4 regions of the Brevibacillus sp. BC25 genome follow, and region 3 is predicted to be linked to each of the others. Evidence: riboswitches for the same ligand, from Rfam matches in the RefSeq annotation. Region 3 holds a riboswitch; each other region holds the start of a gene.
The links. Region 3 has a riboswitch for S-adenosylmethionine ahead of PMI05_RS08480 (BMP family protein). Riboswitches for the same ligand answer to the same signal wherever they lie in the genome.
Positions count from the first base shown of each region.

Region 1: another riboswitch for S-adenosylmethionine. It lies ahead of PMI05_RS11130 (pyridoxal phosphate-dependent aminotransferase); the one in region 3 lies ahead of PMI05_RS08480 (BMP family protein).
Region 2: another riboswitch for S-adenosylmethionine. It lies ahead of mtnK (S-methyl-5-thioribose kinase); the one in region 3 lies ahead of PMI05_RS08480 (BMP family protein).
Region 4: another riboswitch for S-adenosylmethionine. It lies ahead of PMI05_RS10905 (methionine ABC transporter ATP-binding protein); the one in region 3 lies ahead of PMI05_RS08480 (BMP family protein).

Region 1 is NZ_AKIX01000039.1:11,603-14,730, forward strand. Features, by position in the region: gene PMI05_RS11125 (hypothetical protein) at 1-414, opposite strand, end outside; gene PMI05_RS11130 (pyridoxal phosphate-dependent aminotransferase) at 566-1,747, opposite strand; SAM riboswitch class I at 1,831-1,945, opposite strand; gene PMI05_RS11140 (MFS transporter) at 2,007-3,128, opposite strand, start outside.
Region 2 is NZ_AKIX01000088.1:20,271-23,398, reverse strand. Features, by position in the region: gene mtnA (S-methyl-5-thioribose-1-phosphate isomerase) at 1-669, opposite strand, end outside; gene mtnK (S-methyl-5-thioribose kinase) at 666-1,895, opposite strand; SAM riboswitch class I at 2,030-2,175, opposite strand; gene PMI05_RS21640 (anti-sigma factor) at 2,272-3,128, opposite strand, start outside.
Region 3 is NZ_AKIX01000030.1:8,013-11,140, reverse strand. Features, by position in the region: gene PMI05_RS08485 (methyl-accepting chemotaxis protein) at 1-812, shown strand, start outside; SAM riboswitch class I at 948-1,070, shown strand; gene PMI05_RS08480 (BMP family protein) at 1,271-2,299, shown strand; gene PMI05_RS08475 (ABC transporter ATP-binding protein) at 2,438-3,128, shown strand, end outside.
Region 4 is NZ_AKIX01000038.1:58,397-61,524, reverse strand. Features, by position in the region: gene PMI05_RS10915 (GerAB/ArcD/ProY family transporter) at 1-321, shown strand, start outside; gene PMI05_RS10910 (Ger(x)C family spore germination protein) at 321-1,481, shown strand; SAM riboswitch class I at 1,588-1,704, shown strand; gene PMI05_RS10905 (methionine ABC transporter ATP-binding protein) at 1,805-2,818, shown strand; gene PMI05_RS10900 (methionine ABC transporter permease) at 2,819-3,128, shown strand, end outside.

The sequences.
Region 1 (3,128 bases), on a different contig from region 3:
ATGCGTGGACGCTTCTTCCATGCCAATATCACTTGCCAACAGCAATGCCTCTTCTTGGAAGGTTGGCGTACAGCTGCCTTCATTTAGTTCACAGAGACGCTTCAACCGCTTCAATCTCTCTGCGGATTTCTCCACTCTCATGCATTCGTTCGTCAGCTCACAAACGTTGACGTGACGAGCATCAGCGATCATGCTGATATCATTCACATGGACAATCAGTCTTTTGCCTTCTTCTGTAACAAATCCGATCGAGCAAAAATGCGCACCTGACATTTCCAAACGAGTGAGAACAGCATTGGCGTAAATTTCTCCCGTCCGCAAGCGAATCTGGCCTGCTTCAATGGCTCCGCCGATTTTTCGCTCGTTGGCGATCACCGTATACATATCCGTGTAACCGTTAATCTGATAGCGCATGGTACCCTCCCGCTCTTGCTGAGACTAATTATCATTAACAATGTCATCGTATAATGAAAATCATTATCTGTCAATAATGAGAATGATTTTTATTCTAGAATAAAAAAGCCACACTCCATTTGTATGGTAGTGTGGCCAAATTGCCTCGCTTTTATTTTGTTTTCGTAAACAACCCCAACCGCTCAATCCGTTGGACCGCTTCTGCGAGACGATCTTCATTGGATAACAAAGCCGCTCGCACATAACCCTCACCTGTCGGACCAAAACCATTTCCCGGCGCTACGACGACATGCGCTTTTTCCAAAAGCAGGTCAGAGAACTCCATAGATGTGAAGCCACTTGGAACAGGAAGCCAAGCAAAAAACGAACCTTGAGATGGTGGTGCCTGCCAGCCAATCCGATGCAAATTGGAGTACAAGGCATTGCGGCGGCTTTCGTAAACAGCGACGAGATCGCGAACGCACTGCTGCGACTCCGTCATCGCTTTGGCTGCCGCCATCTGTATCGCTCCGAACAGACTGACGAAGTAATGATCCTGAATGAGATTGATCAGACGAACCAGCTCGCGGTTTCCTACCATGGCACCAACACGCCAGCCTGCCATGTTGTATGTTTTGGACAGGGTATAAAATTCTACGCCCACTTCTTTTGCTCCCGGGACCTGCATGAAGCTGACCGGCTTTTTCCCGTCATAGCTGATCGCCCCGTAGGCGAAGTCATGGCAGACGACGATTTCATGTTTTCGGGCGAAGCGAATCGTTTCCTCATAAAACTCGAGTGGTGCGTTGACCGCTGTCGGATTGTTCGGATAGTTGAGAAACATCAGTTTCGCTCGATCCAAATCAGCTTGGGAGAGCTGGCTGTAGTCTGGCAAGAAGTCATTTTCCGCCTTCAGCGGCATCATGACCATCCGTCCGCCTACGACTGCAACCCCCGACCAATAATCCGGATAGCCTGGGTCTGGAACCAGTGCAACATCGCCTGCGTTCATGAGTACTTGGCAAATCTCTACAAGACCGGTTTTGCTGCCGAACAATATCGCTACTTCTTCCTCCGGATCGAGGTCTACATCAAATTCTTGCTTATACCAATGAGCCACTGCCTGCTTCAGTTCCACGCGTCCCTGAAAAGGCGGATATTTGTGATGGAGTGGTTGTGCCGCTTGCGCCTGTAATTCTTCAATAATGTGCGGCGGTGTCGGCAGATCGGGATTGCCCTGCCCCAGGTTAATGACGTCATGGCCTTGCGCAATGACCTTGTTTACTTTTGCCACCAGGGTCGCAAAAAACTGGGTAGGGAGTCGATCAATCATGTCGGAGGGTTGAATACGCATCTTTCTTCCATTCCTTTCTTGGGCCCAATACAGTAAAACCCCCTTTTTCCATACAGAAAAAGGGGGAGATCAGCTTGGTCACGTCCTTATCTGTCAGGAAAAAATCCTGCTGGAATTGGCACAGCATCTGTCCATCACATGGAACAGATCCGCTGCCGGGCTTCATAGGGCCAGTCCCTCCACCTCTCTGAATAAGTCAAACACACGGAATATACTGTTTTTTCGTCTATATCATACTAACTTGAGCACGTAAATCGTGTCAAGATGCTTGATTCTGTACCGGCACTTGATGCCTTCTTTTTTGAAAAGAGGTGTGGAAGGCAAAGAATGCCACAGACAACAGACACAGGCCTGCCATCACAAACAATAGTCCTTGCGCATGAATCGATTGGAAAATGAAGGCGCCCAGCAGTGGTCCGAGCATCCGCCCTGCTGATCCAGTTCCTGCAATCAGACCTTGAATGAAGCCTTCTCGCCCCTCTGGCGTAAACTGTGCAGCTACTGCCGGTACCGCTGGCCACACGAGCATTTCTCCTAGCGTCATGACGAACATGCCTGCCACAAAGCCTGCATAAACGGTTGATTGCGACAGAATCAGCATCGACAAGGCAAAAATATAAGCGCCCAAGAGCATTTGTGCTTTTAGCGTACGGGCAAAGCGTCGAATGACCCAAGCAATCAATGGCTGACCAAACAGGATCAAACCTCCGTTCAGCGTCCACAACAAACTGTATTGACGGAGTGAAATGCCCAGGGATTGCATGTAGGTCGACAGCACCGTCGTCCATTGTACATAGACAATCCAGCTAATTAATAGCCCCCCGCATAATAGCAGCAATGCTCCCCATACAACCTTTGGCTCTTGCTGTGGTAGTTGCAGCGCATCACCAGTTGCTTGCTCAGACATCCTTTGTCCAGTCGTCGAGTTTTCGCGTTGTTGTTCTAGCATTTTTAATTGACGCGGCAAAATGAGCATGAACATGGCGAGCACAATCAGTTGCGAGATCGCATTACCGAAAAACGTCCAGGCAAACGAAACACTTGCCAAGAAGCCGCCCAGCGCAGAACCGGCAGCTACCCCCACATTGAGGGAGACATAAATCAGATTGATTCCTTTACGCCCTCCGTCCGGCCATAACACTACTGCCAGTGCATTCATCACAGGAGAAAGTGTTCCGTAAAACAATCCATTCAGTAGAAGCAAGACAACATAAATCGTAAAATCTTGCGTAACACCTAAGCCGATCGATATCAGAATAACGCCGATGGAACCGACAATGATGGTGCGCATTTTTCCCCAGCGGTCAAACATCATCCCGCCAACAATACTCCCGATCAAGAATGCGCCTTGATTTAAAAGCAACAAGAAGCCGGCTACAGT
Region 2 (3,128 bases), on a different contig from region 3:
CATGTTGTCGCAGATGAGCGTCACATCAATCCCTGCTTGCTGCAATTCGAATGCAGTAAGACGAGCGCCTTGCAGGACAGGACGGGTTTCGTCTGCGTACACCTTCAGATTCCAACCGCGTTCCTTTGCCAAATAAAATGGAGCGGTAGCCGTACCGTAAGCTGCTGTAGCCAATGCCCCTGGATTACAGTGTGTGAGAATTCCCATACCGTCATGCAACAGAGTGAGCAAATGCTCTCCGATGGTCCGGCATACTTCAGCATCTTCCTTTTGAATCGTCAGTGCTTCATCGAGCACTGCTGCCTTCAATTCGGCAATCGAAGCTCCGCTTTCTTTTTCAACACGAGCTTTGATTCGATCCAACGCCCAGAACAGATTCACGGCTGTCGGACGGGAAGAGCCCAGGTAGTCTGCTTGCTGGTTCAGTTCCTGCCAAAACTCGTCGTAGTTACTCGCTTCACTGCCACGAATGCCCAGGTAAAGCCCGTAAGCTGCTGCCATGCCAATCGCCGGTGCGCCACGCACTTCCAAGCGACGGATGGAACCCCATACTTGCTCGGAGGTAGTTAAGTTCAAATAGATCGTTTCTACTGGCAGACGCGTCTGGTCAAGCAAGACCAATGCGTTATTCTCCCACTTAACAGGTGCCAATTGAGTGCTGGTTGTCATACTGTTGTAGCCTCCTGATAGTAACGTTCGGTCACAGTGCGTACGATGTCCGTGATATCTGTCGATTCGTCTATGCCGCCGCGACCGAGAATCAGTGCTTCTCCAATCGAGAGAGCCAGACGCTCTGCTTCTGCGCGAGTCTGGTCGTCTTCAATGGCATTCAGGTCCGCTACGCCCGCCAAGCCGATGACACGGCGCAAGATTTTGCATCCGGCATAGCCTGCTGTATCCTGAATCAAGCGCTTCACGTAGCTTTGCCACAGTCCCTCGACATGAGCGCTGCGCTCTTTGGCGTGCTTGTGCCAGAGCTGAACGAATTGCGAAACGAATTCATTCCAGACATCCTCGACCGTTTCCAGTAAGTATTCGCGGTACGCTTCCCGTTCTCCTTGATCTTTTTGCAAACCGTGCTGTCCTGCGTAGTTGAGCAGCAGATTGGCAATAATCGCCCCGATGTCAAAACCGATTGGGCCGTAGTAAGCGAATTCTGGATCGATTGCTTTCAGGCTGTTTTCTGTGATGAAAATACTTCCGGTATGCAAGTCACCATGCAGCAGCGCTTCTGAGCGCGTAAGGAAATCGTATTTCAGCTTGGCGATTTCCAGCTTCAGCGGCCTGTTGTTCCAGATCGCCTCGACTTCCCTGCGAATCAACGGGTTGAAGTCGTTGGTAGGCGCATTTTCATACGGATCGGTAAAGACGAGGTCTTCTGTGATTTTGCATAATTCTGGATTTATGAATGTTCCGACTAGCGCTTTTTTATCGTACGGATGCGCGCCCAGATCGGATGTGAAGAACAAGGTTTGCGCGAGAAAACGACCAATTTGCTTCGCGAATAGCGGGTACCGCTTTCCTTCGATCAGACCTTTGCGCATGATGATGTGGTCCCCGACGTTTTCCATGACAGTCAACGCAAGCTCCCCGTCGAAATGATACACCTGCGGCACCAGGTCTGGAACGTATTTGTGCTGAATGCGGAGTGCCTCGCTCTCGATGCGAGCCCGATCAATCGTAAGCGGCCAAGATTCTCCCACGACGCGGGCAAAAGGCAGTGCTTGCTTGACAATGACGCTCTTACCGGATGCTGGCTCCTGAATGTCAAAAACCAGATTGAGGTTGCCATCCCCGATTTCGCGACTGGTCAGCTCTGCTCCTTCGCTAAAAAGACCCGGTATTCCTTTTACGTACTCCACTGCTTCCTGTTCAGTCAATGCGCGATATGCCATGATTCCAAAACTCCCCTCTGCGTATTTTTCCTCTATCTCTACTTGTTTTGTTTGTGTCATGAGAGCAAAAAAAGACCTCTTTTCCCGAAGAAAAGAGGTCGCTGTCGTCACGTGTAAGAACCGTGTTGATGTCCCCCTTATCTTCCAGACCACTTTTGTTTCTGCAGGAATTAGCACCGTGCATGTCGCCTGTCAATCAGTCGCTTCCTCGCGTCTGAATGGCGTCATGTCGGTTGCCGGGTATCATCGGGCCAGTCCCTCCACCTTCTCTGGATAAGGTATCCAAAACGTATTCGGTTTTTGATTTAGTTTGAATCATACAACCAACGCTTCCACGATGTCAACACCCTTTTGTGCAAAAATTCGCACCTTGCTTTTAGTAGCTGTGTTGTGTTCCCGATGCCGCAGGTCGCTCCCAATTCCACCAGTCTACTTTGCCTAAAAACGCTGCTGTTATCGACTTTTCGGCCTTGAGCTTCAGTAGTTCTTTTGTAGGTCCGGTCAGGACAGCGCCGTAGATTCGCACTCCGTTTTGTTGCATGTAGTTGTATCGTTCTGCTATCTGAGGGTCGCTACCAAATACCAAGGCTTTGCCAATATCGCGAGTCAGACCTTCTTGCTCAGATAAGTACTTCATTTCGTTCAGATAGGTCGCCATTCTTCTTGCCCCTTCCCCATTTACCCGGATGGGCGCACCTCCGTAATCGAGTTCTCTCTGAGCAAATCCCCATACGTCCCCTGCACCAAGTAACAGATTGGGTACATCACTCTCTGCTTGCTTGAGCTCCACCCCTGTATCTACCGCAAACCAAACTGTATCTTGTCCTGAAGAGGTAACATGGCGGGAAATCAGTGCATAATACTCCTCGTACGTCAGAAAGTGGTCAAAAGATATTGCAAGCTGCGAAACAGTTCCCTCAGGCAGCTTCTCCATAGTCGTCCAGGCAGGTGAAGTGAGAGACATGGTATCCTCCGTTTCCCCCTCTGTCGGATAACGGAAAAACAGCTTTTGCTCCCTGACCCCGTTCGTCCATTGCGGCTTCGCATTCACGTTCCATAGCACATTCGTACTCTCAAAACGGCCCGCGTTCTTTTCTTCTCCCCCAACCCGCTCGCGTAGTTCCATGCTGATGTTTCCGTACAGCAATCCGACCTGCGAACCACTACTCCCTACTCTCACACCCGGTTGAGTAAAATTGACCATCGACTTCGCAACGCGGAACAGATCTTCAT
Region 3 (3,128 bases):
TCAAGGAAGTCGCCACAGGTATGGAATCGCAGGCGAATTCTACGGTGAAGATCGAAGAAGAGGTTCAATCCATCGACCAGGAAATCGAGGCAGTCACAACACAGACCAACTCAATGAAAACGGAATCGCAACAAAATAACCGTCGTCTGACAGAAAGCGTTCAGATGATGAACGAGCTGTCCTCGCAGATGGAGCAAATTGTGCAGGCAGTTAATGTAGCAGCCTCTACGATTCACCAGCTCAATCGTCAGGCGAATCGCGTAGAGGAAATTGTCGGCGCTATTAATCAGATCGCGACACAAACGAATCTTTTGGCGCTGAATGCGGCGATTGAATCGGCTCGTGCAGGCGAGCATGGACGTGGATTTGCTGTTGTAGCGGATGAGGTACGCAAGCTGGCGGAACAAAGCGCGACAGCTACGCAGGAAATTACCGACATTCTGAAATCTCTCCATCAGGAAAGTGAGAATGCGGTGCAGCATATGAGCAATGGGGAAACGTCTGTTGCAAAAGGCCAAGAGCTGGCCGTGAAAACAGTGGCCTCTATCGAAGCAGTGCGTGCCGGGATGATGGCCTTCTTGGAAGCAGCTGATCAAGTAAGCTCCAGCATGGACCGGGTAAAAGTACGTTCCGGCGAAGTTGCCATCGAGATGTCGACCATTACAGCCGTAACCGAGGAATCCGTAGCCAACTTAGAAGAGCTGTTTGCGACAGCAGAAAACCAGCATCAAAAAGTGCGTGAGATTACGGAAGAGCTGGGCGAGCTGAATACATTGTCTCATCGTCTCCAGCAAACCTTTCACGTAAATTAAAGGTTGTTTAAAAAGTAAAAGACGACTTTTTAAACTTCGATTCACTTTTAGAAGTGTTTGGAATTAAGAAAAAAGAATTGCATTTTTGAACCGTTCTGCTAGAATGAATTCCATTGTAACTAAATATATTTACCTACCTTATCAAGAGCGGCGGAGGGACTGGCCCGATGATGCCCGGCAACCACTGATCATGTCTATGCATGAACAGAAAGGTGCCAATTCCTGCAAAACCTGTACCATGGTTTTGACAGATGAGGAAGAGAACGGCTACGTACGCAAACTCTTCCTCCGGGAAGAGTTTTTTTGTTGTATTTATAAAAGGAAGGAGGTAATAAACGAACGATAAATTTATTTTATAAGATAATATTCGTAAATGGTATTGAAAAAATGGGTAAAAAGCCGTACATTACCTAATAGGATAAAGAAAAACGTAAAGTTCGGATAGGGAGAGATACATCATGAAGAAGTTATTGCTGGCATTAACGACATTCGCAGTATTGGCAACAGGGTGCTCGACTGGCACAAGCGCACCTGCAGATCAGCCAGGAGGACAAGCAGCAGGACAAGAGGGCGCGGCCAAAAAGCGAATTGCCTTGATTTTGCCCGAGAAAATCGGTGTGAATCCGTTCTTCCAACAAATGGATGAAGGTGCAAAGAAAGCCGCACAAGAGCTGGGCGCAGAAGTGAAAACGATTGAATCTACAGACCATGGAGCGATTGAAGAGAATCTGCGCGTGGCTGTTGCAGAAAATTATGATTTGATCATCACTTCTTCCTTTACATCAGAGGATGCATTGAAAAAAGTAGCAACCGAAAATCCTGACCGTAATTTTGCGATTATTGATACTGTAGTGGATTTGCCAAATGTTCGCAGTGTTACCTTCCGCGAGCAGGAAGCGGCTTACCTGGTGGGAGCAGCAGCAGGTCTGGCAACGAAAACGAACAAAGTGGGTATGATTGTCGCTCTTGATATTCCACAGTTGAAAAAATGGACAGTTGGCTTCGAAGAGGGCTTGAAAGCGACGAATCCAAAAGCAGAGCTGATGGTCAACTATGTAGGTAGCTTCACTGACCCGGCAAAAGCGAAGGAATTGGCGTTGCTCCAAGCTTCCAAAGGCGCTGACTTCATTAACGGTGCAGCAGCAGTAGGCGACCTCGGCGTTTTCGAAGCAGCGAAGGAAAAAGGTTTCTTCACAGCAGGTCAGGACGTTGACCGTACGACGATTGATCCAGAGCATATTGTTCTGTCCCAATTGAAAGGGACTGACGCGGCAGCTTATGAAACCGTGAAGAACTTTGTAGAAGGAACGTTCAAACCAGGTGTTGTTGCGTACGGCTTGAAAGAAAAAGGTGTTGGCGTAACCTATGTCACGCACGAAAGCAAAACGCCTCTGAACGCTTTTATTGGACAAGAAGTGGTGGATAAAGTGAAAGCGATCAACGATGAGATTGTAGCGGGCACTCGCAAAGTACCAGACCAGTTCTAAAAAGGTAGCTCGGTGCTGAAAAGCCAACTTTTTGAACGGTTATTTATAGCTTGTGCACAGTGATGGATGTGACCGACTACGGCTGTGTAGTCGGTCTTCCATTTTCATAAAAGGACGTACAGAAATGAGGGAGTGGGAATGACCGATCGCTTGGAAATGAGGGCCATGACCAAGAAGTACGGAGATTTTACCGCCAACGACAAGGTGTCGTTCTCACTGGCAGCAGGAGAAGTCCACGCGATTGTCGGGGAAAATGGAGCGGGCAAAACAACACTGATGCGGATGCTGTACGGGATGGAGCAACCGACGTCGGGAGAGATCGTGTTAAACGGCAAGCCAGTTGTTTTTCGCGGACCAGAGGACGCGATTCGAAATGGAATCGGGATGGTTCACCAGCACTTTATGCTCTTCGGAGAATTCAGTGTGACTGAAAATATCGTGATCGGATACGAGCCGAATCAAGCGGGTTTTTTCAAAAGAAATGACGCGGAGGACAAGGTGCGGGCGCTTAGTGAGCAGTATCGCATTCCGATTCATCCGCAGGCCAAGGTAGCGAATTGCTCGATTGGGGAACAGCAAAGGGTCGAGATTCTGAAGGTCCTGTATCAGGGAGCGGATATTATCGTGCTAGACGAGCCGACAGCTGTACTTACCCCGCTGGAGGTACGTGATCTGCTGCAAACGATTCGAAACCTGGCGGAGAGCGGCAAGAGCGTCATTTTGATTACACATAAGTTGCAGGAGGTCATGGAGGTAGCGGATCGTATTACGGTACTGCGCGGAGGAAGAGTGACGGGAACGGTATCCCGTACAGAAACCAACGCGGACG
Region 4 (3,128 bases), on a different contig from region 3:
GAAAGGTTTGAGCTGGTTGTCATTTCGTTGTGGCTTCTCGTGATCTTACCGAATATCATGTTGTATTTGTGGTCTTCTGCCCGGGGGCTCAAGCGCTTGTTCGGATTCAACCTGCGTCATTCGTTGTATTGGATTATGCCCGTGATTTATGTAGCTTCCTTGTCGCTGCTATCCAGGCAGGAGATGAGCAGGATGACGAATATATTCTCGCAAATAACCGTGTACATGATTTACGTGTACCCCTATTTTTTGTACTTCATGGTCTTGCTGAAACAGCGAAAGCAACGGGCGAAACCAACCAGCAAAGGAGAGAGTGCCTGATGCTGTCTGATCGAAAACATTGGATGCGATTATCCAATCGGCTTCTTGCGGTGTGGTGTTCAGGTTTCCTCATCTTAGCAGGCTGTACAGATCGGCAAATTTTTGATGAGACAGGACTTGCCACGGCTGTCGGCTATGATCTGTTAAAGGATGGAAATATTCGTGGGACAGCGATCATGCCCTCCATTAATCCAGAGGCGAAAGAAAAGATACAGCTTTTCTCAGCTACCGGTGAAACCAGCAAAGGTATTCGGGATCGGATTAATTTACAATCAGATAAAAAAGTATTGGGTGGGCAAATTCGTGTCACACTCTACAGTGAAAACTTGGCAAAACGTGGACTTGGCAGTATCGTTGACACGTTGTATCGGGATTCCTCTATTTCCAGCAGGGTTTATCTTTGCCTATTTGAAGGCGAAACATATGATATGTTAACGTATCCCTACTCGGAAGAAGGAAATATCGGAATCTATTTATACCGTATGATTGAGCAAAATATTGAAGGGGAAAAAATTCCTTCTTCCACCATGCATGAGTTTTTTCGAGCTTATTATGACAAAGGAATCGACCCGATCATGCCGTACATTGCAAGAAAGGGAAATGAGCTGCAAATCAAGGGTATCGCATTATTTCGAGGGGATCGTTATGTAGGGTGGATCACACCAAAGGAAGCCTTTTTAATCAAGCTCATGCATGGGAAATTCAGCATTGGCAGCTACGATACTTCTGTTCCTGCTCATATTTTTGGTGAGGAGCCAAAGAGCCACGGAAGTAAAAAAGACCGCGTGCAGCTTGTCTTTGACACCATTTCCAGCACATCTAAAATTGACCTGACCCAAGTGTCCCCCCCGGTATTTGATATTCATATCCGATTCCATGCGCGGATTTTGGAATTAACCCTTCCGCTGAAGCTAGAGAATGCAAAGCTGATGAAAATCATGGAGAATGCACTGGAAAAAGAGATCGAAAAAGAATTGCAGAAAGTTGTCAGTAAATTGCAGGGCTTCGATGTCGATCCCGCTGGATTCGGGATGGTGTATCGTGCAAATAGAAGAGGAATGGTAAACATGACGCAGGCCGAGTTGAGAAAAGTCTTCAAGGAAGCAAGGTTTCGCTTTCATGTAAAATCAACCATCATCCGCAACGGCGTCATGGATTAAAAAACTTTTCCTGCTATTACTATTGACGTTATATTTTCAAAAAGGATATAATCCGTTTTGTATCATCAAGAAATAGAAAAAACGAACATAATATACGTAGATATCTTTCTTATCAAGAGAGGCGGAGGGACAGGCCCTATGAAGCCCGGCAGCCGGTTCATTTTCGAATGAACGTCGCGGTGCCAATTCCTACAAGGTTGTATTGATCTTGTATAGATGAGAAGGGTGGATGCGAACGTATACATTGCGTTGCAGCCCCTTTTTCGTTTATTGAAAAAGGGGTTTTCTGATTTTATTTAGATTGTGGTCGGGAGGTGGATGCGTTGATCCAACTGCGTCATTTGCATAAAAGCTATCAAGTACAAGGTAAAACCATCCCAGCATTAACGGGGATCGACCTTTCCATAGAGCAAGGAGAAATATACGGGATTATCGGACACTCTGGTGCAGGGAAAAGTACGTTGATCCGGTGCATCAATTTGCTGGAGCGCCCAACTTCAGGGGAAGTTATTGTGGACGGTGTCGATTTGACAAAGCTGGCTGAAGGGAAGCTGCAAGAAAAGCGCCGCTCAATCGGCATGATTTTTCAGCACTTCAACTTGCTGTCTTCTTCGACAGTCGGCGAAAATGTCGCTTTTCCACTCAAGCTGGCCAAGCGTCCGAAGGCAGAGATTGATAAGAAAGTAAACGAGCTGCTGAAGCTGGTTGGCTTGGAGGCACATAAGGACAAATATCCGTCTCAGCTGTCTGGCGGACAGAAGCAGCGTGTCGGAATCGCCCGGGCGCTCGCGAATGATCCAAAAGTGCTGCTCTGTGACGAAGCTACATCGGCTCTCGATCCGCAGACGACGAACTCCATTCTGGCACTGCTTTTGGATATCAACCGCAAGCTGGGCTTGACCATTGTGCTGATTACCCACGAGATGCACGTCATTCGCTCCATTTGTGATCGTGTCGGCGTGATTGATGGAGGAAAGATCGTCGAGTCGGGTAACGTACTGGACGTATTCCTTCGTCCGAAGCATCCAACGACACAAGAATTCGTGGAACAAGTGGCGGATTCTACAGAACTGCGCGAAGCAGTTGAGCACGAAAAGGCTTCGGGGATCCGTACCATTGCTCGTGTCACCTTCCTCGGAGAAAAAACGTACCAGCCGATCCTGTTCCAAACGATGCAAGAGACCGGCACGGTGTTCAGCATTTTACAGGGAACGATCTCTCGCATGAAGGATACGCCGTATGGTCAGTTGGTGATTGAGCTGGAAGGCGATGTTGCACAGAATCAAAAGACCATTGAGACGCTGCGCCAACGTGGCTTGGAAGTAGAGGTGATATAAATGGACTGGACATTCGAGAATGTGGATTGGGCTGAAATCGGCGTAGGTACGATGGACACGCTCACGATGCTCGGCTTTTCCACCCTGTTTACCGTCCTGATTGGTTTGCCGTTGGGAATCATTCTGTTTTTGACTTCACGCGGACAGCTTCTGCAAAACCGCACTTTTTATACGATCGCATCATTCGTTGTCAACGTATTACGTTCGGTACCGTTTATCATTTTGATGATCTTGCTGATTCCTGTGACGAAAATGATCGTAGGAACTTCACTCGGCGTACTTGGTGCCATTCCGCCGCTCGTATTTGGTG